Regions from separate parts of the Promicromonospora vindobonensis genome, predicted to be linked through region 1. Evidence: predicted binding sites of a transcription regulator. Region 1 holds the regulator's gene; the other holds the start of a gene.
The links. Region 1 encodes LexA, which represses DNA repair genes until DNA is damaged. Its sites were predicted from a motif close to TCGAACANNTGTTCGA; they were not measured.

Region 1 (14,773 bases):
GCCGAGCGGTTCCCCGACGGTCTGCCGGACGAGCTGCGCGCTGCGGTCGGCGCGGTACGGGACGCGGCGCGGGAGGTGCTGAGCACGCTGAAGCCAGACACGGGCGGCGGCAAGGGGCAGGCCGCCGGCCAGCCGGAGCCGGGGCTGAAGATGGCGCAGGGCGCGATGCTGCAGCTCTTCGAGACGGCCGAACGCATGGCGTTCAAGGACACGACCGCCGACGTGCTGTGGTGCTCGCGCCCCGACAACGGGTGGGGCGGGTTCGGCGACAACGTGACGCGCCTGCACGCGGCGCCGCTGCACGTCGCCGGCCTGATCCGCATGCACCTGCTGGGGGAGGCGACCGGCGTGTTCACGTCGGCCACCCTGGCGCTGGGGGGCACGTTCGAGCCGGTGGCGGGCACGCTTGGCCTCAAGGGCGAGGACGCCCCGCCATGGCGCGGCCTGGACGCAGGCAGCCCGTTCGACTACCCCCGCCAGGGCATCCTGTACGTGGCGCGGCACCTGCCGGCGCCCGGCCGCGAGCCGACGACGGAGGCGCAGCTCGACGAGATCGCCGAGCTCATCACGGCCGCCGGCGGCCGTACGCTCGGCCTGTTCTCGTCCCGGCGTGCGGCGAACGCGGCCGCCGAGGCCATACGCGAGCGGCTGGACTTCCCGATCCTGGCGCAGGGCGACGACCAGCTACCCACGCTGGTGCGCCAGTTCGCCGAGGACCCGGCCGCGTGCCTGTTCGGCACGCTGTCCCTGTGGCAGGGCGTCGACGTGCCTGGCCCGTCGTGTCAGCTCGTCCTCATCGACCGCATCCCGTTCCCCCGCCCGGACGACCCGGTCAAGGCGGCCCGCGCACGGGCCGTCGAGCAAGCGGGCGGCAACGGGTTCATGGCGGTGTCAGCGCAGCACGCCGCGCTGCTGCTCGCGCAGGGCGCCGGGCGCCTCGTGCGGAGCATGGACGACCGTGGTGTCGTGGCGGTCCTGGACCCACGCCTCGCGACCGCGCGGTACGCCTCGTTCCTCACCCGCTCGATGCCCGGGTTCTGGCCCACCACGGATTCGGCGCTTGTCCGCGCCGCGCTGGCGCGGCTCGACACATAGCCTGGACACATGTCAGCCCTCTCGGACGTCCAGGGCGCGCAGCCGTCCGGCTCACGCACCACCAAGCTGGCGGTAGTGGGTGCAGGGGCGGTCGGCTCGACCCTCGCCTTCGCCGCGCTCACCCGGGGCTCGGCCCGGACGATCGCCCTCCACGACGTGAACCGGGCAAAGGTCGAGGCGGAGGTGCTCGATCTGCAGCACGGTCTGATGTTCACCCCCCAGGCGCAGGTGGTCGGCTCGGACGACGTTGCGGTGTGCGCGGGGGCGGACGTCGTCGTTGTGACGGCCGGGGCGAAGCAGAAGCCCGGGCAGACCCGGATCGACCTCGCCGAGGCGACCATCGGGCTGATGCACCAGATCCTGCCCGGGCTGGTGGACGTCGCGCCGGACGCGACCTACCTGATGGTGACCAACCCCGTGGACGTCGTGACCTACGCGGCGCTCAAGATCTCCGGTCTGTCGCGTGAGCAGCTGTTCGGCAGCGGCACCGTCCTGGACTCGTCGCGGCTGCGTGGTGTGCTCGCCCAGCGCTGCGGTGTGGCCGTCGGGAACGTGCACGCGTACATCGCAGGGGAGCACGGGGACTCGGAGATCGCGCTCTGGAGCTCCGCGACTATCGGTGGTGTCCCGCTGCTGGACTGGGCGCCGCTGGGCGGCAGGCCGCCGATCGACGGCGCGGTGCGCGCGGAGGTGCACCACGAGGTGGTCGACTCGGCGTACCGGATCATCGCGGGCAAGGGGGCGACCAACTACGCCGTCGGTCTGGCCGGGACCCGCATCATCGAGGCTGTCCTCAAGGACGAGGGGCGGATCATGCCGGTGTCCTCGCTGCTGGACGACTATCACGGCATCAGCGACGTCTGCCTGTCCGTGCCGTCACTCGTGGACCGGCGCGGCGTCACGGACAACGTGCGGGTGCCGATGTCCGACGAGGAGCTGGCCGGCCTGCGTACCTCGGCGGACAGCGTGCGGGCGGTCCAGAAGCGCTTCGGCTTCTGAGGACGGGCCAGGGGGAGACGACGACGGGGTTGTGCTCCGCTGGAGACCCAGCAGGAACACAACCCCGTTCTCGTCGCGCGTGTCCGGCCCCTACAGGCTGCGGAGCACCGCTACCACGCGGCCCAGAATCTGCGCCTCGTCGCCCGGGATGGGCTCGTAGGCCGGGTTCTGGGGCAGCAGCAGGACGTGCCCGTCCGCCTGCTTGAACGTCTTGACCGTGGCTTCGCCGTCGATCATGGCCGCGACGATCTCGCCCTGCTCGGCAACGTTCTGCCGCCGCACCACCACCCAGTCCCCGTCGCAGATCGCGGCGTCGACCATCGAGTCACCGGCGACCTTGAGGAGGAACAGCTCGCCGTCCCCGACGAGCTGGCGGGGGAGCGGGAAGACGTCCTCGACGACCTGCTCGGCAAGGATGGGCCCGCCGGCCGCGATCCGGCCGACGAGCGGCACGTACGACGGCGGCGGGGTGCTGGCGTCGTCGGGCACCGAGCCACCCCAGTGGACCTGGCCGCTACGGCGCGGCTCGGGCCAGTGGATCTCGCCGCGTGTCGGCTTGTCGACCTGCTCGGCCATGGGCTCGACGAGCTCCATCGCGCGCGGCCGGTTCGGGTCGCGACGCAGGAAGCCCTTCTTCTCGAGCATCTGGAGCTGGTGCTTGACGCTCGACGGGCTGGCCAGCCCGACGGCCTCGCCGATCTCACGCATCGACGGCGGGTAGCCCCGCGTCTCGAACGACTGCCGAATCGTGTCCAGCACGAGGCGCTGCCGTTCGGTGAGGCGGTCTGTCGGCGAGATCGTGTGTACGTCAGCGACCGCCTTGTCGCCCGGCGCGTCCAGCGTGGCGACACCCGAGAGCGCCGTGTCGACGGCTCTCGTGTCGCTGGTCCCGTCCCGTCCCGTCATGCCCGTGCCCCTCCCGTTCCGACAAATGTTCTCCCATGCGCGACCCACTCTAGATCACAAACTCGCTCGGCTCAAACGAATGTTCGAGCGTGTCTCGACATCGGACGGTGTCCCGTGCTACACAATGGTACGGGCGTTCGACGAACGCTTGTATGAACGACAAGAGCTCAGTCACTCTTCGAGGAGGGGCCATGGGGGACGTGATCCCGCTGCGGCAGTACACCCCGACGTATGGACAGGCGTTCGTGCCGCCGTACGGCCGGGCGTATGCACAGGCGTCCGGGCCGGCCGCGGCCCCGGCGTACCGGCCGGCCCGGGAGCGCACGATCGCCGACCGGCTGGGCCTGGCCGGCCTGCGGCTCACCAGGCGCGGCCGCGCGGCGCTCGTGCTGCTGGCGATGCTCCTGCTCGCGCCGATGATCACCTGGGGTGCGACCGCCGTCGCCAGCTCCCCCGGCGAACCGACGGAGGTCCGGGTGCACGCGGTGCAGCCGGGTGAGACGCTCTGGGGCTACGCCACGGAGATCGCGAGGCCGGGCGAGGACGTCCGGCACGCGGTCGCCCGGCTCCAGGACCTGAACGAGATGTCGTCGGGCACGGTGCGGGTCGGAGAGCTGTTGCTCCTACCCAAGGAGTGACGAGAGACCACAATTCGCCGTCAAATGGCGCGGCGATGTTGCATGGGGGTGGTTTGCCCGCTTACGGTCGGGGCGCGACCGGAGGCCTCCGGTCGGTGGTCGACCACGCAGGAGTGAGCATGCACTGCCCGTTCTGTCGCCATGCTGACTCGCGCGTGGTGGACTCGCGGACCGCCGACGACGGCCTGTCGATCCGGCGCCGGCGCCAGTGCCCGAACTGCAACCGCCGGTTCACCACCGTGGAGACGGCCAGCCTGTCCGTGGTCAAGCGGTCCGGCGCCACCGAGCCCTTCAGCCGCGACAAGGTCGCGGCTGGTGTGCGCAAGGCGTGCCAGGGGCGTCCGGTGAGCGACGACGACCTCGCCATCCTGGCCCAGCGTGTCGAGGAGACGCTGCGGAGCAACGGTAGCGCGGAGATCGACGCGTACGAGGTGGGCCTCGCGATCCTTGGCCCCCTGCGGGAGCTCGACGAGGTGGCCTATCTGCGGTTCGCGAGCGTCTACCAGTCGTTCGACTCGCTCGAGGACTTCGAGAGCGCCATCACCTCGCTGCGCGCGGAGCGCGCCGAACGGGCGGCCGCGCAGGCCTGAGGGCCCGCGTGGAGCTGCCGCGCGGCCGGGCGCCGCTGGCCGGGCGGCTCGACCGTGCCCAAAAATGTTGGCACCTGGTTGTGCGGTAGTGCAGGCTGGGCGGCGACGGACCCGATCGAGGGACCCCCGAAACAAGAGGAGGTGATCGGTGTGACGGACGAGAAGCCCAATGCCGAGGCGGCAGAGGTCGAAGCCGAGGGCGTAGAGGAGCCCAAGGTGCCGACCGCGCCGAGCAAGGACGCGAAGGCACGGTTCAAGGAGGCGCTGGACCGCAAGAACTCGGCGCAGCACCGGACCGCAGCCGGCGACGTGAACACCGGCGCGGTGCACGGTTCGGAGACGACCGGCCCCGTGCAGAAGATGTTCCGCCGCAAGTCCGGCTGATCCTCGGTGGTGGAGGCCGCTGACCAGGTGTTTGACCTGGTCAGCGGCCTTTGTGTTGCTCACCGAGCTGCGGGTTCGTTCGTTGAACGAGCGAAGCCCAGGTTCTTTGGACCGTGGTAGCGGTCATTGCGTGGCCGCCACCGATGGCGTGACCGTGGGTGCGCGGGTAGGCCAGCCGCGAACGAGCAGCAGCACCCCCAGGGTGAGCTCGAAGAGGCCCCCCGGGACGGCCAGCGCGACACCGGCGCCGGGGACGGCGGAATCCAGCCCCACACCGACTGCGAGCAGGACGTACCCAACCACGCCCCACATGCTGAGCCAGCGTGGGGCGACGCGGTGCCTCGCGAGGGCCAGGCAGAACGGCACGCTGCCGACGCCCAGCACGACCATCGCCGCCACATATGCGGCCTGGTTCGCCTCGGCGTTCCCGCCCGCCAGGAACAGGACGCCGATCGCGAGCGCGACGGCCTCGGTGATCCGCGCGAGCACGTAGACGAGGGCGGTCCGGGGGGCGGCGGTCCGCAACAGTCGGAACGCGATTGCCCCGATCGTCGCGACGCCGGCCGAGTTGAGGACCATGAGCGTCAGCCCGGCCGGCTGGGGTGCCAGCGTGCTGCCGACCCCGTAGAGGAGGAAGACTGCCAGGAAGAGGGTGCCGGCGAGTCTGCCGGCCTGACGGTGAGACATGAGGTTGCTCCAACCGTACTAAGTAAGGGTACTTTGTACGGTAGAGGTGCGAGAGCGTGCCGTCAATGAATCAGAGGGGGATGCCGTGCCAGAGACCGACACCGGGGGAGTCGCCCGCCGCGCACCGCTGAGTCGCGAGCGGGTGCTCGACGCCGCCGTCGCGCTCGCCGACGCGGACGGGCTCGCCGCGGTGACCATCCGGTCGCTGGCGAACGCGCTGGGTCTCAAGCCGATGTCGCTGTACCACTACGTCCGCGGCAAGGAAGACGTCCTCGACGGCATGGTGGACCGGGTCTTCGCCGAGATCGACTTGCCCGAGGCGCGGTCACCGTGGCGGGCTGCGATCCGCGCGCGAGCGATCTCCGCGCGCGCCGTCCTGGCCCGGCACCCCTGGGCGCTCACGATTCTGGACTCCCGGTCGGCGCCGGGGCCGGCGACGCTCCGTCATCACGACGCCGTGCTGGGCGTGCTGCTCGGCGCCGGCTTGTCGCTGCCGATGACCGCGCGCGCCTACACGCTCGTCGACGCATACGTGTACGGGTTCGTGCTCCAGGAGGCAGCGGTGCCCTCGGGCGGCCGCGACGGCGGGGGGAACGGCGAGCAGCCAGGGGGCCAGCCAGCCGTCCCGGACGCCGGCCGGTACCCCCACCTGGCGGTGTTCGCCGAGGTCCACGTCCTACGGCCGGGATACTCGTTCGGCGACGAGTTCGAACCAGGCCTCGACCTCATCCTCGACATGGTCGAGACGCTCACTGAGCCCAGGTCACGGTCAGAGCGGGCGAAGCGCGAAGATGTTCCGCCGCAAGAGCGGCTGATCCTCGGTGGTGAAGGCTAGCGGTGGTGGTTCCTGTACTGGGCGATCGACACCTCGAGGCCGTGCGCGATCATCGTCAGCGCCTCGGTGAAGTCGTCGCCGCCGGGGGAGTCCGCACGCGCACCTTCCACGCTCGAGCTGACCGGCTCTTCCAGCAGCCCGAGCTGACCCGCGGCCAGGCGTTGCTGCTCGTGGAAGGTGAAGCCCACGACGAAGTGCATGACCGCCTCAGCGGCCACCTCGGCCAGCGAGGCGGGCACGCCGCGCAGGCGGGCGACGTCCAGGAGCTTTGCCCGCACGGGGGAGCTCACGAGCCCGAGGGCGAGCGAGCTCGACACCAGCTCGGACGCATCCCGGTGGGCGAGCAGGCACTCGCGCATCCGCGCGCCCACCGTGCGCACGGCTTCGTGCATGGGCATGCCGCCGAGCGGCTCCTCGCCCATCGGCGCGAGGATCCGCTCGCTGACCGAGGCGAGAAGCGCCTGCTTGTTCGGGAAGTGCCAGTACAGGGCGCTTGGCTGGACACCGAGGGCGGTCGCCAGGTGCCGCATCGTCAGAGCGGGCAGGCCCTGCTCGTCCAACAGGCGCAGGGCCATGTCGGCAACGTCGTCGCGACTTCGTCGTAGCGAGGTTCCCGGAGCTGGCATGCTGCCACTATAGTGACCCGAACACCGTTCAGGTGAACAGTGTTCAGGTAGGAGGTCAACAGGTGCCCATCGAACATGGTGCGCGGCGTCGGGCGCTCGACGCGACGGACATGGCGCGCGTGGCAGTCTTTGTCGCGATCGTCGCCGCCCTCGGTCTGCCGGGTAGCTTCAGCGTCCTCGGTGCCGTCCCGATCACGGCGCAGACGTTCGGCGTCATGCTCGCCGGCGCGGTCCTCGGACCGCGTCTGAGTGCTCTGGCCATGGTCGTGCTGCTCGCCCTCGTCGCGGTCGGTCTGCCGCTGCTCGCCGGAGGGCGTGGCGGCGTCAGCGTGTTCGTCGGGCCGTCCGCCGGCTACCTCGCCGGATGGGTTGCCGGGGCGTTCGTGACGGGCCTGATCGTGCACTCCGCCGCCCGGAAGCCGGCCATCTGGCGGACGGCGCTCGCGACGGTCGTCGGCGGCATCGTCGTCGTGTACGCGTTCGGCATCCCCGTGCAGAGCGTGATCACCCGCCTGTCCCTCGAGCAGACCGTCCTCACCAGCCTCGTGTTCCTCCCCGGTGACCTGGTGAAGGCGACGCTCGCGACCCTGACCGTCACCACCCTCCTGCGTGCTTACCCCCGCGCGTTCCGGCGTACGTGGCTCTCGCCAAGGGAGCAGGACGCCTCGGGCGCGGACGTGACGCGATGACCGCGCGGATCGTGGTGCTGCGAGGTTCGACCGACGAGCTCGTCGACAGCATCCGAGCGGTGCGTGCCCACGGGGACGTCCCGCTCGTCGGCGACGACCGGTGGCCCGCTGCGCAGTGGTCCGCGGTGCGCGAGCTCGCCGACGTCGCCCCGGTCCCGGACGGTGCTGCCTGGGCCGCGCTGACCTCGGGGACGAGCGGCGCACCGCGTGTCGTGCTGCGCACCGCCGCTTCGTGGGAGCGGTCCTTCGCCACGGTCTCCGAGCTGCTCACGGACCGGACGGCGACGGACCGGACGGCGACGGAGCAGCTGATCATGCTGCCGGCCCCGCCGGCGTCGTCGCTGACGCTGTTCTCCCTCGCCCACGCGCTCGCCGACGGCCCACGGCCGGTCTTCCCCGGCGGGCGGGGAGCCGCAGAGGCGACCGTGTTCCACGGCACGCCACAGGCGCTGCGGTCGATGCTCGATACCCGGGCTCTCCCGCGGCTGCGGACCGCCCTCGTCGGTGGCTCCCACCTCGACGCGCGGCTGCGCGCGGACGCGGAGTCCCGCGGCGTCCGGGTCGTCTCGTACTACGGGGCGGCGGAGCTCTCGTTCGTCGCGCTCGACGAGGGGCGTGGTCTGCGAGCGTTCCCCGGGGTGGAGATCGACGTGCGGGACGGCGAGCTGTGGGTCCGCTCCCCGTTCACCGCTCTCGGCTACCTCGGCGGGCCGGGTCCGTTGCGCACCGACGCCGCCTGGAGCTCGGTCGGTGACCTCGCGACCGTCGACGACGGGGTGCTGACCCTGCGGGGGCGTGGGGACGACGCCATCCTCACCGCCTCGGCGACCGTGATCCCCGGCGAGGTCGAGACGGGCCTCCGGACGCTCCCTGGAGTCGCCGACGCAGTGGTCTTCGGCATCCCCACCGGCGGGGTCGGCGCGCTCGTCGCCGCGATGGTCGAGGTGGACGCGGACGCACCGGTACCCAGCGCGCACCGCCTTCGCGCGCTGGCCGCGACCCGGTTCGCTCCCGCCCACCGGCCCCGCGTGTGGTTCGCGGGCCGACTGCCACGAACCGCGTCCGGAAAGCCGGCCCGGGCCGAGGTCCGGCGCCGGGTCGTCGCCGGTGAGGTGGCCCGCCTTGCCTGACGAGCCGGTCATCGTCGCCGCCCGCCGTACCCCGATCGGCACCCGCAGCCGCGTCTTCGCCGAGCTCAGGGCCGAAGAGCTCGCCGGCCCGGTCATCCGGGCCGCCCTCGCCGACGCGGGGTCCGCCACCGGGTCGACGCTCGCCGTCGCCGACGTCGTGCTCGGGAACTGCATGGGGCCCGGAGGCAACCTCGCCCGCGTCGCCGCGCTCGCAGCGGGGCTCGGCGTCACCGTGCCTGGCGCCACCGTGGACCGGCAGTGCGGCAGCGGCCTGGCCGCCGTCCTCGACGCGGTGTCGGCGATCCGCGCCGGAGACGACCGCCCGCGCATCGCGGGCGGCGTCGAGAGCGCGTCGACGGCCCCCACCAGGTCCGCCGACGGCGTGCCCTACGACCGGGCGCCGTTCACGCCGGCGGGCTGGCCCGACCCGGACATGGCCCAGGCGGCCGAGGACCTGGCCAGGGCCGACGCGATCACCCGAGAACGGCAGGACGCGCACGCGGCACGCAGCCACCGGCGCGCAGGTGCGGCCCGCGACGCCGGGCGGTTCGACGCCGAGCTCGTTCCCCTCCGGGGCGCCGTCGCCGACGACTCCATCGGGGTCGCCGAACCTCTGCTGGCACGTCTGCGTCCGCTGTTCCCTGGCGGCACCGTCACCGCAGGGACAGCGACGCGAATCAGCGACGGCGCTGCCGCGGTCGCCGTCGTCCCGCACCGGCTGAGAGGCCGGGCCGCAGGCCTCGTGGTCCGCGGGCACGCCGTCGTCGGCTGCGACCCGGCCCTGCCGGGAACCGGCGCGGCCCCGGCGGTACTCGCGGCGCTCGCCTCCGCAGGGGTCGAGCTCGGCGAGGTCGCCGCGGTCGAGATCGTCGAGGCGTTCGCGTCGCAGTCGCTCGGGGTGCTCGGTCGGATCGGTCTCGAGGACGACGATCCGCGGGTCTGTGCCGACGGCGGGGCGCTCGCGCTCGGCCATCCCTGGGGAGCCAGCGGCGCGGTCGGCATCGTGCGGCTGTTCAGCCGCCTCGTCCGCGCGGGTGCGCCCGCGGGAACCCTGGGGGTCGCAGGGGCCTCCGTCGGCGGCGGGATGGGTATCGCGGCCGTCGTCGAGGTGCTGCGGTGAGCTACCTCGAGCTGGAGGACGTCGACGTGCGGCTCGGGGACACGGAGGTGCTGCGCCGTGTCTCGTGCTCGCTGGACGAACGCACCATCGCCGTGATCGGTGAGAACGGGTCGGGCAAGTCCACGCTCGCGCGGCTGGTCGGGGGGCTCACCCACGCAACGGGCGGCACCATCCGCGTGCTCGGTCTCGACCCGGCCCGTGACGCCACCCGGCTGCGACGTCGGGTCGCCGTCGTGTTCAGCAATCCGGACACCCAGATCGTGATGCCGACCGTGGCGGAGGACGTCGCGTTCTCGTTGCGCTCCGACAAGCTGTCGCGCGACGAGAAGACCCGGCGGGTCGACGAGGCCATGCACCGGTTCGGCCTCACCGAGGTGGCCGGCCGTGCGTCGCACGACCTGTCCGGCGGGCAGAAGCAGCTGCTCGCGCTCTGCGGCGCCTTCGTCCGTCGTCCCGACCTGGTGATCGCCGACGAGCCGACCGCCTACCTGGACGCGCGCAACGCGCGTCGGGTCGCCGACCACCTCTTCGAGGAGGGGCGGCACAGGCTGCTCCTGGTGACGCACGATCTTGCCCTTGCGCGACGCTGCGAGAAGGCGGTCCTGGTGCAGGACGGTGCGATCGCCGCCGTCGGCGCGCCGGACGAGATCATCGCGGAGTACGAGGTCGGGCTCGGATGCTGACCCTCTACCGGCCCGGCGACGGCCCCTGGCATCGTCTGCCGGCGGGGCCGAAGTCGCTGGTGCTCCTGGTGATCGTGCTCGGGGTCAGCCTCCTCCCGGCCACCTGGTGGTGCGCTGCGGTCGCCGTCGGCGCCTGTGTGGGCTGCTACGCGGTCCGGGGGGCCGGGATGCGCGACCTGCTCCGACAGGTCGTCACCGTTCGCTGGATCCTTCTGGTGACCCTCGCGGGGCAGCTCGTGTTCACCGGCCCGGAGACCGCGGTGGCGAACACCGCCCGGGTGGGTGCCGCAGTGGTGATCAGCGGGCTGCTCACGCTGACCACCCCGGTCAGCGAGCTGCTCGACGTGCTGGAGCGGGCGATGCGGCCGCTGGCGTGGCTGCGCATCGATCCGCAGCGTGCGGCCCTCACGGTCGCGGTCACCCTGAGCACCCTGCCCGTGCTCGCGCGGCTCGAGCGCGAGGTCCGCGAGGCGCAGCGTGCCAGGGGCGGCGGGCGGAGCCTGCGGCTCTTCGCGATCCCGTTCCTGGTCGTCGCGCTCAAACATGCCGATGCGCTCGGTGACGCGCTGACGGCACGAGGGGTGCGATGACCCCGGTGGTGCACGGCCCGACCGTGGACGACCAGACGCGGTGCGTCCACTACCGGACCGAGCTCGACGTCATCGCGATCCGGTTCGCCTGCTGTGACACCTACTACCCGTGTCACCTCTGTCACGACGCCACGGCCGATCATGACTCGCGCCCCTGGCCGGCGGGATCGGGCCACGAGCGCGCCGTGCTCTGCGGGGTGTGCTGGACGGAGCTCACCATCTCCGGGTATCGCGGCGCCCGCTGCTGCCCGCGGTGCGGCGCCGGGTTCAATCCGCGCTGCGTGCTCCACTACCCGACCTACTTCGAGTAGCAGCAACCAGGCCGGCACGGCAGATCGGGAAGCGCCCGGGTGCCTTCGCGGTTGCAGGCTCGTGTGAGGCTCTCCCTGCTAGACCGTTCCCGCACTCGGGTGGGGTACCCCGAGAGTGCGGCGCTGACCCACACGATCGAGCGGGCGGTGTCGGCGGAGCGACTCGGCTACGACCGCTTCTGGGTCGCCGAGCATCACGCCGTGCCGGGGATCGCCTCGGCATCGCCACCGGTCCTGCTCGGTGCTCTCGGTGCCCGTACCACCACCATCAGGATCGGGTCGGGTGGTGTCATGCTGCCTCATCACCAGCCGCTGGTCGTCGCCGAGCAGTTCCTGATGCTCGACGCCCTCTATCCGGATCGGGTGGATCTCGGGCTCGGGCGCACCCTCGGCTTCACGGCACCCGTACGCCGGGCGCTGCGGCACGGATCGGACGCGCCGGACACGTTCCCCGAGGACATCGAGGAGCTACGCGACCACCTCGATGGTGCCGCGGAGATCACCGCAAGGCCTGTCGCCGCACGCACCATCCCGATGTACGTGCTCGCGACCGGGCGCGGCCTCGCGGTCGCCGCCAGGCTGGGGCTGCCGGTGGTCATCGGCGGGCCAGTGCTCCGCAGCCCTTCGCTGCCGGACGCGCTCGCGGCGTACCGGGACGAGTTCCGGCCCTCGCTGCGGGCACCGGAACCGGCGGTGACCGTATCGCTCGACGTCCTCGTGGCGGACACGGACGTCGAGGCACGCGACCTGGCCCTGCCGGAGGCATGGGCGATGGCCCGATCCCGGCAGACGGGCGAGTTCGGCCCGCTCGAGCCGGTCACGACGATCCGTGCCCAGCGCTGGACCAGCCAGCTGCGCGAGCGCGTCGAGGCGCATCTCGCGCAGGGTGTCGTCGGGTCCCCTGCCACGGTGCGGAGCCACCTCGACCGGCTGGCGAAGGCCACGGGGGCCGAGGAGATCATGGCGTTCAGCTCCACCTATGACCGTGCTGCCCAGGCAGCCTCAGACGCCGCTCTCCGCGAGCTGGTGCACGACCAGCCCCCGCACCGGTGACACCAGGCTCATGACGGGATGACCTCGTGCTGGGGGGAGCTGGCCGAACCGCCGCGGTCGAGCCAGAGATCGCGGTGACGTTCACGCCTCGGCGTAGGCACCCGCGAACTCGGCCGTGGGCGGGATCGGCTGGATGACGTCGAGCAGGACACCGTCGGGCGCGGCGACGATGAAGTGCCGTTGTCCGAAGTCCTCGTCCCGGAGCGTCAGGAGCGGCTCGAGACCGGTGGGGCAGGTCAGGCGGGCATGGACCTCGTCGACGTCGTCGACCTCCAGGTTCACGACGACACCTCGCGGCAGCTCGCGGTAGCCCTCCGGAATGGTGGCGTGGTCGTGGGCGAGCAGGGCGAGCTCGAACGCACCCAGCCGCAGGCTCACGTACCAGTCGGAGTCGTAGGTGGTCGCGAAGCCGAGGCCCTCGCGATAGAAGGCGGCCGCAGCGGCGACGTCCTGCGACATCAGGACCGGGTAGAAGCTGGTGACGGTCATGAGGAACCCCTTAAGTACAGTGCGTATGTAAGTTGCCAGATTACATACAGTCCGTACGTAAAGGAAGTGCTCGTGCCCCGTGCTTCAGCGGCCGACGCCGCCCGGACCGCCCGCAAGATCCTCGCCTCGGCCACCGACCTGCTTGCCGCACGCGGCTTCGCCCAGGTCTCGCTCGACGACGTCGCCCGGGTGGCGGGCGTGACGCGTGGCGCGGTGTACCACCACTACGGCAGCAAGGCTGGGCTCTTCCGCGCCGTTGCGTCGAGGCTCCAGTCCGACGTCGCCGAGGCCGTCGTCGTGGCGGCTCAGCGCGCCGGTGCCGACCCGCGTGCGCAGCTGCGGGCGGGCAGTCATGCGTTCCTTGACGCCATCACCGCGGCGCCCGCGGTGCGCGTCCTGCTCATCGATGCTCCTGCCGTCTTCGGCTGGGAGCAGTGGCGTCAGCTCGACGCGGAGAACTCGGCGGTGCACCTGCGCACCGCACTGGCCGACGTCGGCGTCCCCGCCGAGCTGCTCGACGCGACGGCCGCTCAGCTGTCCGGGGCCATGAACGAGGCGGCCCTCTGGATCGCCCAGCAGCCGCAGGGTGCCGAGGCGCGGGAAGCCGCGCACCGCGTCCTCGACCGCGTCCTGACGGCCGCCGTGGCCTGACCCGCCGACGGGCGAGACGAGGTCACGGCACCGGGACCGACGACTCCCGCGTCACGATCCGGCAGGGCAGCTCCTCGATGCCGGACGCCGCGCGCCCCTCGATCGCCTCGAACAGCCGTCGGGCGGCGATCCGGCCCACCTGCTCCAGGTTCATGTCGACGCTGGTGAGCTGCGGCCGGGTGTTCGTCGTGAGCACCGCCCAGTTGTCGAACCCGATGACCGAGATGTCGCGCGGGACGTCCCGCCCCGACTCGCGCAGGGAGTCCAGGACGCCCCTGGCGATCTGGTCGCTGCCGCAGAAGAAGCCGTCGACGTCCGGGTACTGGTCGAGGATCATGCTGGCCACCCCGCGGCCCCAGCCCTCGCTCCACGACCCGAAGAACGTGCGCCCTCCCACGAGCTCCAGCCCGGCGTCCCGCATGGCCTGCTGCGCCCCGCTGGAACGGTCCTGGGCAGCCTGGTAGGAGGCGTCGCCCGTCACGTGCGCGATCCGCCGTCGCCCGCAGGCCACCAGGTGGTCGATCGCGAGGCCGCCCGCCTCGACGTTGTTGGCGGTGATGGAGATGTCCGCCGGGTTCTCGGAGGGTGCGTACGCGTAGACGACGGGCACGGGGAGGTCACCGATCAGGGGTGGCCGAGGGTCTGTCCGGGAACCGACGACGATCAGCCCTTCGACCCGGCGGGACAGCAGGGCGCGGATGTGGTGCTGCTCCCGGATCGCGTCGCCACGGGCGTCGCACAGGAACACGGACACCTGGCCGGCGCCGAAAGCGTCCTCTGCACCCATCAGCACGGGGATCGAGAAGCGGCCTTCCAGGTCGGACGTGAGCAGGCCGACCGTGCCGGTCCGGCCCTGGAGCAGTCCGCGCGCCACCGCGTTCGGAGCGAACGAGAGCTGCTCCGCGGCCTCCAGCACCCGGGTTCGGGTCTCGGCGCGGACCTGGGCGCGACCGTTGATGGCCTTGGAGGCGGTGGCGATCGAGACCCCCGCGAGGCGGGCGACGTCGGTCAGGGTTGCGGTGCGCGGGGTCTCGGCCGAAGCCATGGCTTCCTCCTGGAAAGTCGATGCCGAACCTTACCGAAAAGGTGTAACACAATCGTGACGACGGTTCGTCCTTGACGTGGTGTGGCGCCCAGTCTACTGTCACAGAAAGCCTTTTCGGACGGTTTCGGCAATGGAGCGCCACCGCTCACCAACCGACCGACTGACGACGAAGTCAAGGAGACGGATGATGGCTACCCACCGCAGGGCGAGCGCGAGGCTCGTTGCCTCCTTCCTCGCAGCAGGGCTGGCGAG
Region 2 (14,773 bases), on a different contig from region 1:
CTTCTCCCGATGATCTTTGAACTTTTGTTTGCTTATCGGCATAAGTCCGGATAGGTTGCTTGGGACGACGACGTCGATCCGGGGAGCGATGATGTACGACGCCACTGCACGCCACCATGCCGCCGAACGCACGGGAATCTGGTTCGTCGGAGCCCGTGGCTCCGTGGCCAGTACCGCAACACTAGGCCTAGCTGCCATTGCCGAGGGACAGTCACCGCCGACGGGCTGTGTCACCGCACGAGAGCCGTTCACCTCTGCGGGCCTGCCAGGGTTCGCTGACCTCGTGGTGGGCGGGCACGACATCTCGTCCGTCACCATGACCAAGCGTGCCGAGTGCCTGGTCGAGACCGGAATGGTCCCGCCGCTGCTGTTCGCGGCCGCCCACGACGCGCTCGAACGCGCCGACGCAGAGGTGCGGCCCGGCTACGACCCGCACGGTGGCCCGGACGGCACCTCCCAGCAGGACGTCGCGGAGCGGCTCGCCGCCGACATCACCTCCTTCCGCGAACGGCACTCGCTGGCCCGCGTCGTGATGGTCGACCTCTCCTCCACCGAGGCGCCGGTGGTCCCCGTGCCGGAGCACGACGACCCCGAGGCCCTGCTCGCCGCCGTGGCCGACCCCACCCGGGCAGTACTCCCGCCGTCCTCCGTCTCGGCGTACGCGGCGATCCTTGCCGGAGCCGCGTACGCCGCCTTCACGCCGTCGGCAGGCATGAGCCTGCCCGCCCTGACCAGGCTCGCCGGCGAGCGCGGCATCCCCGTCGCCGGACAGGACGGCAAGACCGGGCAGACCTGGCTCCGCACGGTGCTGGCGCCCGCGTTCGCCGCCCGCAACCTGAAGGTGCTGTCCTGGTCGGGCACCAACCTGCTGGGCGGCGGTGACGGCGCCACCCTTGCCGACCCCGACGCGGTGCGCAGCAAGCTCGCCACCAAGTCCCGCGGGCTGACCGCGCTCACCGGCAGCGACACCACGCCACTGCACATCGACAACGTGCCCGACCTCGGCGACATCAAGGTCGCCTGGGACCACGTGCACGTCGAGGGGTTCCTCGGCTCGCGGCTCACCCTCCAGACCACCTGGAGCGCGCACGACTCGATGCTCGCCGCGCCGCTCGTCCTCGACCTGGCCCGCCTGCTCGCGCTCGCCCACGCCGCTGGGATCAGCGGACCGGTCCCCGAGCTGGGCTTCTTCTTCAAGGACCCGTGGGGCTCCGACGTGCACGACGCCGCGGACCAGGCCCGCGCGCTCGAGGAATGGGTCCGCAGCGCCTCGGCGCAGGTCGAGCCATGACCTCGCTGCCCGATCAACCCCGGTTCAGGCCTCGGTTCGACCCCCCGCTGCGGGAGCCGTCGTCCACCGAGCCGCAGACAAGGACCCGGCACCCGGCACGCACCTCGGCACCGAGCCTCGGCGACCTCGCAGAGCTCGTCCGCGCACCCGCCGCCCTGAGCGTCATCGGCGACTCCCTCGCCGGCCTGGCCGCCGCGCGGGCCGGCACACCGACGCCGCTCCGCGGCCGCCACGCCCTGCTGCCGGTCGCCTCGGCCTGCCTCTACCTCGGCGGCATGGCCCTGAACGACTACGCCGACCGGCACCTCGACGCCACCGAGCGTCCCGAACGGCCCATCCCGTCCGGCCGGGTGACACCACGCGGTGCGCTCGCGGTCGGTGCCGCCCTGACCGCCGGGGGCGTTGCGGCTGCGGGCATCGCCGGCGGACGACGGGCGCTGGCGGTAGCCGTACCGCTCGCCGCCTGTGTGTGGACCTACGACCTGGTCGCCAAGGACCATCCGACCGGACCGGTCGTCATGGCCGCGTGCCGCGGGCTGGACGTGCTGCTCGGTGCCACGCCAGGGCACCTGCGGTCCGCTCTGCCCGCCGCCGCCGGCCTCGCCGCCCACACGCTCGGCGTCACCGTGCTCTCCCGCGGCGAGGTGCACGGCACGACGACGCAGGTCGCGGGCGGTGTCGCCGCCGGAACGGTCGCGGGCGCGATAGCCGCGGCGGCCACGGCTCCCTCCGTCGCCGGTGCTGCGGGCGCGGGCAGCTACCGGACCGTCGCCCGCTGGACCACCGTCGCGGCCGCTGGCGCCTACGCCGCCGCCTGCCTGCCCGCGCAGGTCCGCGCGGCGGCCCGCCCGACGGCGGCGAACGCCCGCACCGCCACGAGATCCGGGATCCAGGCCATGGTGCCGCTCCAGGCGACCTGGGCGGCACGCTCGGGAAGCCTCGGGACCACTGCGCTCCTGGCCGGCGTCGCCGCCGTCGGCTACGGGTTGCGCATGCTGGGCCGCGCTCGCGGCCGGGCGGGGGTGAGCATCACGTGAGGCCGCCGTTCCTGCTGGGCTACGGCACCAACGGCTTCGGTGACCACCCCCTGCACACGGCGCTCGACGTGCTCGACGACGTCGGGTACGACGCCGTCGCGCTCACCCTCGGGTTCCCGCACCTGGACCCGTTCGCGCCCCTCGCCGGCGACGACGTCACCGCGCTGCGCGACCACCTCCGGCGGATGCGCGGGGGCACGGGCGCCGCAGTGGTGGTGGAGACCGGCACCCGGTACCTGCTGGACCCGCTGCACAAGCACCGGCCGACACTCGTCGACCGGGACGCCGCCCTGCGCATGCGCTTCCTCGAGCGGGCCATCGAGATCGCCGTCGACCTCGACGCGCGCTGCGTCTCGTTCTTCTCGGGGATCCTGCCGCCGGACGCCGTTCCCGCCGACGGCTGGGCCAGGCTGCGCGACCGGCTCCCGGCCCTGGTCGAGTACGCCGGTGAGCGCGGCGTGCGGCTCGCGATCGAGCCCGAGCCGGGCATGCTGGTCGAGACGGTCGACGACGCCCTGCGGCTCCTCGACGACCTCGGCATGCCGCCAGAGCTGGGGATCACCGTCGACGTCGGGCACTGCCTGGTCGTCGAACCCGAAGGGATCGAGGGGGCGCTCCGCGCCGCCGCGCCCTACCTGAGCAACGTCCAGCTCGACGACATGCCCCGCACGCACCACGAGCACCGGCCGTTCGGCGAGGGCAGCATCGACCTCCCGATGGTGCTCGCCACGCTCGCCGACGTCGGCTACACGGGGGTCGCCGCCGTCGAGCTCCCCCGCCACTCCCACGACGCACCCCGGCTCGCCCTCGACAGCCGCACCGCTCTGCTGCGGGCGTGGGCCGCCGTCATCGGAGCGCCGACCGGCGAAAGGACTAGCTCTTGAACACTGACAGCAACGACGACGCCACCGTCGGCGCGGGCGACCAGCCCGGATCGGGCTGGCTCACGGAGGCCCGCGCCGAGATCGCCCGCGACCCGGACAGCATCACCCGGGCCTTCGCGTTCGCCGCCCGCCGGGTGGGCCGCGCGCCACGGCGGCCCGACGTCGACCCGGCCGGCGTCGTCCACGGCACGGTCGACGACGCCGCCAGGGCAGCTCTGGTCGTCGCGCTCGCCGACGCCGTCGGCACCGGCCAGGACCTCGCGGGGCGCCTGGAGTCCCTCTACCGCCAGGGCGACGCGGCCGAGCGGCGCGGGGTGCTGCGTGGCCTGGACGCGCTGACGGACCGGGGCGACCTCGGCCCCGCCGGTACCGGCTCCGACACCGCCACTGCCCCGCTCGTCACCGCGGGCCTCGATCTCGCCGCCGACGCGCTGCGCGCGAACGAGCCGAGCCTCGTCGCGGCCGCCGTCGGCCCGTTCGGTGCCCGGCACCTCGACCAGCACACGTGGCGGCACGCGATCCTCAAGCTCGTCTTCCAGGGTGTGAGCCTGGACGCCGCGAGCGGCCTCGAGGCCCGGACCGACGACGAGCTCGACCGCATGGCGCGCGACTTCGCGGCCGAGCGCCAGGCGGCCGGACGCCCGGTGCCCCCCGATCTTGACCGGCTCACGAGTCCCCCGCTCAGCAGCACCCCGCTCAGCCGCACGAAGGAGTGACGATGCGCATCCTCGACCCGCACATCCACATGACCAGCCGCACCACCGACGACTACGAGGCGATGTACGCCTCGGGGGTGCGCGTCGTCGTCGAGCCCGCGTTCTGGCTGGGCCAGCCCCGCACCGGCGTGGGCTCGTTCACCGACTACTTCGACTCCCTGCTCGGCTGGGAGCGGTTCCGGGCCGCGCAGTTCGGCATCCGGCACCACGCGACCATCGCGCTCAACCCCAAGGAGGCGAACGACCCGCGCTGCCGCGAGGTGCTCGCCGAGATCCCGCGCTACCTCCTCAAGGACGGCGTGGTGGCCGTCGGTGAGGTCGGCTACGACTCGATGACGCCCGAGGAGGACGAGGTCTTCGCCACCCAGCTGCAGATGGCCCGCGAGGCCGAGCTCCCCGTCCTCGTGCACACCCCGCACCGCGACAAGCTCGCCGGGACGCGCAGGACCCTCGACGTCGTGGTCGAGTCCGGCCTGCCGCCCGAGCGGGTCCTGGTGGACCACCTCAACGAGACCAACGTCGCCCTCGTGCGCGACGCCGGGGCGTGGGCAGGGTTCTCGATCTACCCCGACACCAAGATGGACGAGGACCGCATGGTCGCGATCCTGCAGGAGTACGGGACCGAGCGGATGATCGTGAACTCCGCCGCCGACTGGGGCCGGTCCGACCCGCTCAAGACCGCGAAGACCGGGCACGCGATGCTCGCGGCGGGCTTCAGCGAGGACGACGTCGACCAGGTGCTGTGGCGCAACCCCGTCGCGTTCTACGGGCAGTCGGGCAACCTCGTGCTCGACCCGGTACCTGGATTCACCGAGGGCGCCCCGCCCACCCCGGGCGTCGAGTTCGAGGGCTCGTCCGTGCTCCGCGGCGCGCGGGCCTGAGGGGACCGGGATGCTGCTCTCCTACTGCACCAACGTGCACCCCGCCGAGGACCTCGACGGCGTGATCGACCAGCTCGCCCGGTACTCCGGGCCGGTGCGCGAGGCCGCAGGCCTCGACACGCTCGGCGTCGGCCTGTGGCTGCCCGCCGAGGTGGCGCACCGGCTGGACGCCTCCGCGGAGGACCGGGCACGGCTGCGCGCGGCGCTCGCCGAGCACCGGCTCCAGGTGCACACGCTCAACGCCTTCCCGTACGGCGGCTTCCACCGCGAGGTGGTCAAGCTCGCCGTCTACTCCCCCACCTGGGCCGAGCGGGCCCGCCTCGACTACGTGCTGGCGTGCGCCCGCGTGCTGGCGGACCTGCTGCCCGACGGCGCGGCCGGGTCGATCTCGACCCTGCCCCTCGCGTGGCGCGCGCCCTGGACCCGCGCCGACGACGACGAGGCGACCAAGGCCTTCGCCACCCTGTCGGCCGAGCTGCGCGAGCTGGCGCAGCGCACCGGCAGGACCGTGCGCATCGCCGTCGAGCCCGAGCCGGGCTGCGTGCTCGACACGGTGGAGGACGTCGTCTCGTGGCTCGCCGCGCGCACCGGACCCGAGTGGCCGGCCGACCGGCGGATCGACCCCGAGTACATCGGCGTCTGCCTGGACACCTGCCACCTTGCCGTCTCCTTCGCCGACCCTGCGGGCGCCGTCCGCCGGATCACGGACGCCGGCCTGCGTGTCGTCAAGGTGCAGGCGTCCGCCGCGTTGGAGGTCGCCGACCTGTCCGCACCGGGTGCCCGCGACGCCGTCGGCCGGTTCGTGGAGCAGCGCTACCTGCACCAGGTGCGCGAGCTGACGGCGTCGGGCGACGTCCTGGCCTCGGACGACCTGCCGGTCGCGCTCGGGGACGCCGACCGCCGTCCTGGCCTGCCGGGCGAGGGGCCGTGGCGCGTGCACTTCCACGTGCCGCTGCACCACGAGCCCGCTGCGCCGCTGGCGGCGACGACCGAGGTGCTGCGCGACGCCGTCGCCGCGGTCCGGGCCGCACCGCACGGCGCCGAGGCACACCTCGACGTCGAGACGTACACGTGGTCGGTGCTGCCGGACGGTGTGGACGGGGGCCCGCGAGGCGGCGTGCAGGGTGAGGCCGGCCTGGTCGCCGGGATCGCGGCGGAGCTGCGGTGGGCCAGGAAGCACCTGCTGACCGGCCCTGCGGCCACGACCAGCTCCACCTCCGCCACCACCGCCCCAGCCACCACCACGGAAGGAGTCGACGCATGAGGCCTGTCCTGCTGCTCGACGTCGTCGGGCTCACCGCCCGTGCTCTCGCCCAGATGCCCCGCCTCCGCCGGCTCGCCGCCGGCGGCTGGCAGTCCGAGCTCGCCACCGTGCTGCCCGCCGTGACCTGCAGCGTGCAGTCGACGATGCTCACGGGCCTGATGCCTGCGGAGCACGGGATCGTCGGGAACGGCTGGTACTTCCGCGAGCTGGGCGACGTCTACCTCTGGCGCCAGCACAACAAGCTCGTCGCGGGCGAGAAGGTCTGGGAGACCGCTCGCCGGCGCGACGCGGCGTACCAGGCCGACAACGTGTGCTGGTGGTACGCGATGGGCATGACCACCGACCTCACGATCACTCCCCGGCCGATCTACCACGCCGACGGCCGCAAGTCGCCGGACGGGTACATCCGGCCGGCCGCCATGCACGACGACCTGGTGGGCCGGTTCGGCGACTTCCCGCTGTTCCAGTACTGGGGCCCGACCGCCTCGATCGCGTCCACCCAGTGGATCGTGAACGTGACCCGGCACCTGCTGCGCACCCGGAAGTCCCAGCTCACGACGGCGTACGTGCCGCACCTCGACTACGACCTGCAGCGCTTCGGGCCGAACTCGCCCGAGGCCGACCGGGCCGCGGCAGAGCTCGACGTCGCGCTGACGCCCCTGCTCGACGACGCGGAGGCGGCGGGCGTCACCGTCGTCGCGGTCTCGGAGTACGGCATCGGGCCCGCGAACCAGCCGGTGGACATCAACCGGCTGCTGCGGCGCGAGGGCTATCTCGAGGTCTACACCCAGGACGGCCGCGAGCAGCTCGACCCGTGGACGTCTCGCGCGTTCGCCGTCGCCGACCACCAGGTGGCGCACGTGTACGTCGACGACCCGTCGGACGTGACCCGGGTGGCGGACCTGCTGCGCGGCGTGCCCGGCGTCGACGAGGTGCTCGACCGCGAGGCGCAGGCAAAGTACGGCCTGGACCACGAGCGGGCGGGCGAGCTGGTCGTCGTCGCCGAGCCGGGTGCGTGGTTCACGTACTACTACTGGCTCGACGACGACCGTGCGCCCGAGTTCGCACGAGGCGTCGACATCCACCGCAAGCCGGGCTACGACCCCGCCGAGCTGTTCTTCAACCCCGCCGACCCGCTCGCCAAGGCGAAGGCGGGCATGAACCTGGTGCGCAAGAAGCTGGGCCTGCGGTACGCGATGAGCACCACCCCGCTCGACGCGTCGTACGTGCGCGGGACGCACGGTCGCCTGCCCGACTCGTCGGCGGACACTCCGCTCGTGCTGTGCTCGGACTCGGAGGTGCCGTCGTCCGTCGCCTCCTGGGTCGACGACGACACCGGCCAGGTCCCTGCCACCGCCGTCAAGAACCTGGTGCTGGACCTGCAGGGCGTCCGCTGACCCTTCGTCGTGGGCGTGACCATAGCGCCTGAAGCGGGCACGTAGACGCAACGGTCGCGCCCACAACGAAGACGTGGTGGAGTGGACATAGGGCTCACAACCGGGAGGTACCGCGATGAGCGACCCGAACCGCCCCTATGACGCCGACTACGGGGAACAGCCGCCGCCGGCCTACCCGCCGCCGGCCCAGACCCCGGGCACCCCGACCCAACCCGTGGGGCAGACGCCGGACGGCGCGGCCGTCCAGCCCGTCACGTCCGGCACCGAGAACCCACGCCTGGGCCTGGAGGTAGGCCGGTTCTGGGCCGGAGCGCTGGCGACGACCCTCGTGGCAGCCCTGATCGGGCTGGCCGCCGAGTTCATCCTCGAGGAGGTCCTGAACCTCGAGATCCAGGCGCAGGCCGACCTGTTCGGCACCGGCTCCGACCTGCTGGCCTGGGTCGTGGCGGGCGCGCTCTTCGCGCTCGCGGCGGCGGCCGTGCTCTACCTGCTCGTGATGAGCACGCCGCGGCCCCGGTCGTTCTTCGGCTGGGTCGTCGCCCTCGCCACGGTGATCCTCGCCGCGGTGCCCTTCGCGGGCCAGTTCGAGCTGATCCCGGCCATCCTCGCCGCGATCGTCTGGATCGTCATCGGCTCAGCGGTCTACTCCCTGCTCACCGGAACCCTGAGCCGCACGGTGGTGCGCCGCACGCCCTGACCGCCCACCCCGGTCGTTGAGTGCTGGGTATGTGTTGCTCTGCCGCAGAGTCCAACAAACATCCAGCACTCAACGCTCGGGGAAGGTCAGGCGGGGGCGCCTGTCAGGGTGCTTCCAGTCTTCGTGAGGGTGTACCGCACGGTCTCCCCGCTCCAGAAGTGGAACGTCAGGTGGACCGTCCCGTCGTTCACCTCGGCGAAGAACTCCGGGGTCAGCGTGATGGCCCCGGCGGCGTAGTCCGGCGCGAACGTCACGTCGAACTCCTTGTACGACGTCCAGCTCTGCGGCCCCGCGTTGGACCCGTCCGCGTACCGCGCCTCCATCGTCGCGAGCAGGTCGCCCGTGAACGACGTCGGGATCGCGAACGCCGCCGTCGTGCCAGAGGCGTCTCGCAGCACCGGCGTCTCCTGGTTGATCACCCGGACCGTCCAGGGCACCCCGCCGGAGAACCGGACCACCAGCTCGCCGGCCGGTCCCGGCGTCCGGTCACCTGCGAGCCGCTCCAGCAGCGCGGCGGACAGCGTGAGCTCGTCACCGGTGAGGGCGTAGTCGGCCCCTGCGGCCAGCTCCGCGCCGTCGTGCAGGAGCGCTTCGACGCTGGTCCCGTTCGGTTCGAGCGTCAGGTTCTGTGCGCCGACGGCGCCCGATGCTGGCACGAACACCAGGTCGGACGACGCCGTCCCGGAGCGCTCGGTCCAGCTCGACGAGATCTGCTCGAACAGCGCGGGGTCCTGCCAGGTGTGGGCCGTGCGGTCGAGGTGCTGCCCGTTGTCCCAGAGCATCGTCGTGATGCCACGCTCGCGCGCCGCGTACCCGAGGTACTCGAAGAACTTGAGCTTCTCGCCCTGCTCGACGGTCCCCGTGTGCCGGTCGAACCCGAGCAGCCCGTACTCCCCCAGGAGCACCGGCACGCCGCGGGCGACGAACGCCGCGTGCACCCGGTCGAACGTGTCCGTGACGTCCTGCCGCACCTCGGCGTCGAACCGGGTGTACCCGGCGATGTTCACGCTGAACGGCCAGAACCCGTAGTAGTGCACCGTCGCGATGAGGTGCGGGTCGTCCAGGGCGGCGATCTGGGTGGCCAGCGCGTCGATCTTGGCCGGCTCGGACCCGGTGTTCAGCGTGGGGAGCACGAGCGGCCGGGTGGCGTTCCCGCCGCCCGAGCCGCGCACGACGGCGTGGAACACGTCGTTGAGCTCGGCCAGCAGCTCGAGGTCCGCCGCCTCGCCAGAGCTGCCGGTGAACTGCGGCTCGTTGACGCTCTCGAACAGCAGCCGGCCGCCGGAGTCCCTGAACCGGTCGGCGATCTGGGTCCAGGTGTCGGTGTAGCGGTCGAGCACCGCGTCGTGGTCGGTGGGCATCGTGTTGACCCACTGCCAGGAGTCGTGGTGGAGGTTGATCAGCACGTAGAAGCCGTCCTCCAGCGCCCAGCCCACCACCTCCTCGACCCGGTCGAGGTAGGCCTGGTCGATGGCGTGGTCCGGCGCGCCGCCCTGGTGCTGACCCCACGTGACGGGGATCCGGATGCTGTTGAACCCCTGGGCGCGGACCTGGTCCAGGAGCTCCTCGGTCACTCGCGGGTTGCCCCACGACGTCTCGTCGGCGCCGGTCGCGTCGAAGCTGTTGCCCAGGTTCCAGCCGGGCTGCATGTCGGCGGCGATGTCCGCGACCTTCGCCGTGCCGTGCCTGGCCTTGTGGTGGTGCGTGCTGTGGTCCTGGTGCCGGTCGCGGAGCGCGGCGATGCCTCCGGGTTCGGGACCGCTGGTGGTTCCGGCGCCGGCCGCCGGAGCGACCGGGGCGAGCGTGAGTGCGAGGCCGGCGACGATGCCGGCCAGGGTGCGCGCAGTTCTCTGCATGACGAGGCCCTTCTCGTGTGCACCTGTGGGAACGCTCCCATGCTCGGGTTGCCCCCGGGTGAAGTCAAGGTGCGGAGGCAATCGCTTTCCGTCAGTTGTCGCTCCAGAACTGGGCGCAGGGCAGGCCGACGTTCTAGCGGCCGACGGCTGGGTTCGCTCGTTCTTACGCGGGCGGCAGAAGACCAGGCGCGCACCAGTGACCCGGAGTAGGGTCGGAATCGAACAAACGTCGGACGGATTGACGCCGTTGGCCCGGTCTTATTGACTGAACGGTCGAGTGAGGGAGGTGCACCAGTATGGGTGAGGGAATGTACGACGACGGCATCGCCGGCGGGCTCCTGGCCGACCCGCTCCGGGACGACGGTTGGCAGTTGCCTCCCGGTGTGGCACCGGACGATCTGGCTGACGCGGTCGGGCCGGACTGGCCGCCGGACTCGGTGCCGATCGCACTGTGGCCGGTCGAGACTCTGCGGCGAGCACTGACCGAGGCACCGGGTGCGCAGCTGGCTCGTGTGGTTGCCGAGACCGTGGACCGGGCGACCGAGCTGGATCCCGACCGGTTGGCAGAGCTGTCCGATGACGCCCTGGGTGACCTGGTGGTCGCCTGTGGGCGGATGCAGTCCTGGATGGCGGGTGTCCAGGCTCGCGTCGTGGCCGAACGCTCCACGAGGGAGTCGCACGCCCTCGCGCACAACTCGCTGGTCGGACAGGTCACCGGCGAGCTGGTGGTCACCGAGCCGGAAGCGGTCGATGTGGTGGTGCGGGCCGAGTCCGGTGCCCGGCACCCGAGCGTGATCGCTGCACTGGTCGCGGGGCGGATCGACGTGCGCAGGGCGCAGGTCCTGCTGCGCTCGGCATCGCAGCTGACCGTGGCTGAGCGGACCGAGGCGATCGAGCGGCTCCTTCCTCAGGCACCCCGGCGCACGTGGAAGTGGCTGCAGACCCGGATGCTCGCGTTCGCCAAGGCCCGTCATGGCGCAGCGCAGACCGCGAAGACGGAGGCCCAACGTCGGTGCGTGCAGCTGGACCGGGCGGAGAACGACATGGGCTGGCTCTCCGCCTACCTGCCCGCGGCGGACGCCGCTGCGGTGTGGGGTGTGGTGGACGACATGGCCCACCAGCTACGCCACGCCACCGGTGAGGACCGCACCCTCGGGCAGCTACGCGCGGACTCCCTGACCGGAATCATCACCGGCCGCCTCCTCCCCGCCGACCGCTTCACCGTCCCCGGGACCACCACCGAGCCGTCTACCGAGCCTTCGACCGAGCTCGCTACCGAGACCCGCGAGAACGCCGCAGACGGCCCCTCGACCGGCTACGCCGAGGGCGGGACGAGCAGCGGGAGCAGCGGTGGAACGGATGGTGGGAACACCCGGGCGTGCACGTGTGGTGGCCGCATACCCGGGCAGGAGATCGTGCGGCCTGTGCGGATCGTGCCGACCCGCCCGGTCGTGCGAGTCACCATCCCCGCCAGCGCGCTGCTCGGCCTCGACCAGGCGCCCGGACACCTGGACGGATACGGCCCCGTCCCGGCCGAGACCGCCCGCATCATCGCGACCGACGCCACGTGGCAACGCCTGCTGACCGACCCGGTCACTGGGATCCTGACCGACTACTCCACCACGACCTATCAGCCTGGCAAGGTGCTGCGGGCCGCGGTCGAAGCCAGGGACGGGACCTGCACCTTCCTGTGGGGCTGCGACCTACCGGCGAGCCGCTGCGACCTCGACCACATCCAACCCTTCGACCACAAGGACAAGAACAACCAGGGAGGCGAGAACAGGAGCAGGAACGGAGACGATCATCGGGGACAGACCAACGCCGACAACCTGCACACCCTGTGCCGCAAGCACCACCTGCTCAAGACCCACGCCGGCTGGGGCATCGTCCGCGACCCCCTCACCGGCGTCACGACCTGGACCACCCCCACCGGCCGCACCCACACCCGACCACCCACCGTCCTGGACACCCACATCGACCTCGACCACATCGACCCCGACACCAGCCACGACCTCACCCTGCACGCCCTGACCGGCCAACGGCTCCCACGCCAGTACGCCACCACCACACCCGACACCACACCCACCAGCCCGACCGTCCCGCCCGACCTCGACGAACCACCCTTCTAGGCGAGCCCCGCGTCGCGCGCCGCGATCGCCGCCTGGAGGCGGGACGTCACACCGAGCTTGGCGAGCACGCGCGACACATGGGTCTTCGCGGTGGCCTCGCTGATCATCAGCTCGGCGGCGAGCTGAGAGTTCGACAGGCCGCAGCCGAGGCCGGCGAGCACGTCGCGCTCCCTCGGCGTCAGGTCGGCGGGCAGTGACCGTGCCGGGCCGGCGCGGGTGCCGCCGCCGTTCCGCTCTTGGGGCGCCGACAGCTCCGCGATGAGCCGCCGGGTGACCTCCGGCGCCACCACGCCGTCACCGGCCGCGACATGGCGTACGGCATCCACCAGCGCCGTCGTCTCGGCGGTCTTCAGGAGGAACCCCGCCGCCCCGGCCCGCAGGGAACCGAACACGTACTCGTCCAGGTCGAACGTCGTCAGCACCAGGACCTCCGACAGCCCTTCCTCGACGATCTGCCGGGTGGCGGTCACGCCGTCGGTCCCTGGCATGCGGACGTCCATGAGCACGACGTCGGGGCGCAGCGCCCGCGCGTTCGCGACCGCCACCGCGCCGTCACCGGCCTCGCCGATCACCTCGATGTCGTCGGCCGTCGCGAGGAGCATGCGCAGGCCGGCACGGATCGCCGCGTGGTCGTCGGCGAGCAGGACGCGGATCATGCGTGGAGCCCCGGCGCCCGGCCGTCCGACGGAACACGTTCGGGCAGTCCTGGGGCCATGTCGGCGCGGTCCGGCAGCGGCAGAGCCGCGCGCACACGCCAGCCGCCGGCCGCAGCTCCGGTCCCGGGCCTCAACCCGGGACCGGGCTCGGGACCCGCCTCGAACGTCCCGCCGAGGGACTCGACGCGCTCGCGCATCGACAGGAGCCCGAGCCCGGCACCACCGACATCGGCCTGGTCCGGGGCGTCGCCGGGACGCACACCGTCGTCGTACACCTCGAGCTCCAGGGAGTCGCCCGCCGCGACACGAAGCTCCGCGCGGCCGCCACCGTGCTTGAGCACGTTCGTGAGGGACTCCCGCACGACCCGGTACACCGCGTGGTCGACGGCCGCGGGCAAGGTCGTGTCGCCGGCCAGCACGCCGTCGGCATCGGTCACGTGGAGCTCGAGACCTGCGAGCCGCACCTGCTCCAGCACGGGGGTCAGCTGAGCGACGCGCGGCGCGGCCAACAGATCCGGACCGCCCGTGCCGGAGGACGTCCCGCCGTCCACCGACGCCTCGCCGTGTGCCCGCCCACCCTGCCCGGTCTCGGCGGAGAGCACCCGGATCATGGCCTGCATGTCCTGCAGCGAGGCCAGGCTCTCGGCGCGGATGCTGCGCAGTGCCGCCCGGTCGCGCTCCGCCTCCGCGGCGCCCGCCAGCGCAGCGCCCGAGGTGATGGTGATCGCGGACAGGTGCGAGGCGACGACGTCGTGCAGATCGCGGGCGACGGTGGTGCGCTCGGCGCGGACCGCGTCGTGCCTGGCCGCCTCGGCGAGACGGAGGAGCGCTTGGCTGCGCTCCCGCTCGAGACGTCCCCGTTCGTATGCCGCCGCGGTCAGCTCCCGGCCCTGTCGCACGTTGCCGCCCCACCACATGGGCATGACCAGGAGCGTGGCGAGCTGGAGTCCGGAGAGGACGGCGGCGCGGAGATCATTGCTCAGCACGCCGATGACGATCATCAGCGTGAGCGAGGCCAGGGTGGTGCCCACGGCGGTGATCCGCCGTGCCACCGGCCGGCCGTGCAGGTGGACCGAGTACAGGGACTCCCACACGACCACGAACAGGCCGACGCTCCCGCCGAGCGCGATGTCGGCGCCGAGCGCGACGGTGGCGACCGCGAGCGCCACGAGCGGCCGCGTCCGCCGCCAGATCAGTGCGGTGCTGCCGACGACGGCGGGCACGGCGAACCACCAGGAGGGCATGTTCGCCGGTCCGTCCCAGGTGATCCTGACGAGGCCCAGGGCGTCGAGCGCCAGCGCGATCAGGAGCAGGACGCCCGCCGTGATGACATCGCCGCGCCGGTTCTCGGCCGTGTAGGCCTTCGAGACAGACGCGAACAGGTCGGGCGCACGGAGCATGCCCCCATCTCAGCACGGCGGGGCGCAGCCTGGGTCATCCGAAAGATGTACCCGGATTCGGCGGTTCGGCGGATGTCCCCTGCCGAGGCCTGCACCAGGCTTGGTCGCATGGACTTCCTCTCCGCCGAGCTCGCCGGTGCCGCACTGATCGGCGCCCTGGCCGTGCTCGCGCTCATCGACTCCACAAGCTTCGGGACCCTGCTCATCCCCGTGTGGCTACTCATGTCGCCCGGACGCGTCCGGGTGGGGCGGATGCTGCTCTACCTGGGATCGATCGCGGGGTTCTATGCCCTGGTCGGGTTGGCGATCCTGCTGGGGGCCGGTGCGCTGAGCGACACGCTCAGCACCCTGTCCAGCAACCGCGCGTTCCTGATCGTGCAGCTCGTGGTCGGCGTGGGGCTGTTCGCGTGGAGCTTCAAGCTGGAGCCCGTCGGTGGCCGTAAGCGCACCGAGCCGACGGCGGCAGCCATGCCGTCGGGGGCTCCGACGCCGGGAGCGGCCGGGGCAGCGGGTGACACCGCGGCGGAGCCGGTCCGGCCAGGTCGGCTGAGCCGGTGGCGCGAGC

Region 2: the regulator LexA is predicted to act here: its motif matches at 10,242-10,257, upstream of ACFS27_RS05645 (HNH endonuclease signature motif containing protein).

What each region holds. Positions count from the first base shown of each region.
Region 1 is NZ_JBHUOG010000002.1:1,774,654-1,789,426, reverse strand. Features, by position in the region: gene ACFS27_RS21245 (ATP-dependent DNA helicase) at 1-1,095, shown strand, start outside; gene ACFS27_RS21240 (L-lactate dehydrogenase) at 1,105-2,094, shown strand; gene lexA (transcriptional repressor LexA) at 2,185-3,000, opposite strand; gene ACFS27_RS21230 (LysM peptidoglycan-binding domain-containing protein) at 3,192-3,638, shown strand; gene nrdR (transcriptional regulator NrdR) at 3,758-4,228, shown strand; gene ACFS27_RS21220 (DUF5302 domain-containing protein) at 4,379-4,612, shown strand; gene ACFS27_RS21215 (DUF4386 domain-containing protein) at 4,736-5,299, opposite strand; gene ACFS27_RS21210 (TetR/AcrR family transcriptional regulator) at 5,385-6,134, shown strand; gene ACFS27_RS21205 (TetR family transcriptional regulator) at 6,131-6,760, opposite strand; gene ACFS27_RS21200 (biotin transporter BioY) at 6,871-7,449, shown strand; gene ACFS27_RS21195 (class I adenylate-forming enzyme family protein) at 7,446-8,579, shown strand; gene ACFS27_RS21190 (thiolase family protein) at 8,572-9,699, shown strand; gene ACFS27_RS21185 (energy-coupling factor ABC transporter ATP-binding protein) at 9,696-10,382, shown strand; gene ACFS27_RS21180 (energy-coupling factor transporter transmembrane component T family protein) at 10,376-10,972, shown strand; gene ACFS27_RS21175 (CHY zinc finger protein) at 10,969-11,283, shown strand; gene ACFS27_RS21170 (MsnO8 family LLM class oxidoreductase) at 11,323-12,336, shown strand; gene ACFS27_RS21165 (VOC family protein) at 12,418-12,825, opposite strand; gene ACFS27_RS21160 (TetR/AcrR family transcriptional regulator) at 12,898-13,476, shown strand; gene ACFS27_RS21155 (LacI family DNA-binding transcriptional regulator) at 13,499-14,521, opposite strand; gene ACFS27_RS21150 (ABC transporter substrate-binding protein) at 14,709-14,773, shown strand, end outside.
Region 2 is NZ_JBHUOG010000001.1:1,190,210-1,204,982, forward strand. Features, by position in the region: gene ACFS27_RS05600 (inositol-3-phosphate synthase) at 92-1,291, shown strand; gene ACFS27_RS05605 (SCO3242 family prenyltransferase) at 1,288-2,328, shown strand; gene ACFS27_RS05610 (sugar phosphate isomerase/epimerase family protein) at 2,325-3,212, shown strand; gene ACFS27_RS05615 (EboA domain-containing protein) at 3,209-3,928, shown strand; gene ACFS27_RS05620 (TatD family hydrolase) at 3,931-4,809, shown strand; gene eboE (metabolite traffic protein EboE) at 4,820-6,073, shown strand; gene ACFS27_RS05630 (alkaline phosphatase family protein) at 6,070-7,470, shown strand; gene ACFS27_RS05635 (hypothetical protein) at 7,586-8,167, shown strand; gene ACFS27_RS05640 (cellulase family glycosylhydrolase) at 8,254-10,023, opposite strand; gene ACFS27_RS05645 (HNH endonuclease signature motif containing protein) at 10,320-12,152, shown strand; gene ACFS27_RS05650 (response regulator) at 12,149-12,808, opposite strand; gene ACFS27_RS05655 (sensor histidine kinase) at 12,805-14,208, opposite strand; gene ACFS27_RS05660 (GAP family protein) at 14,317-14,773, shown strand, end outside.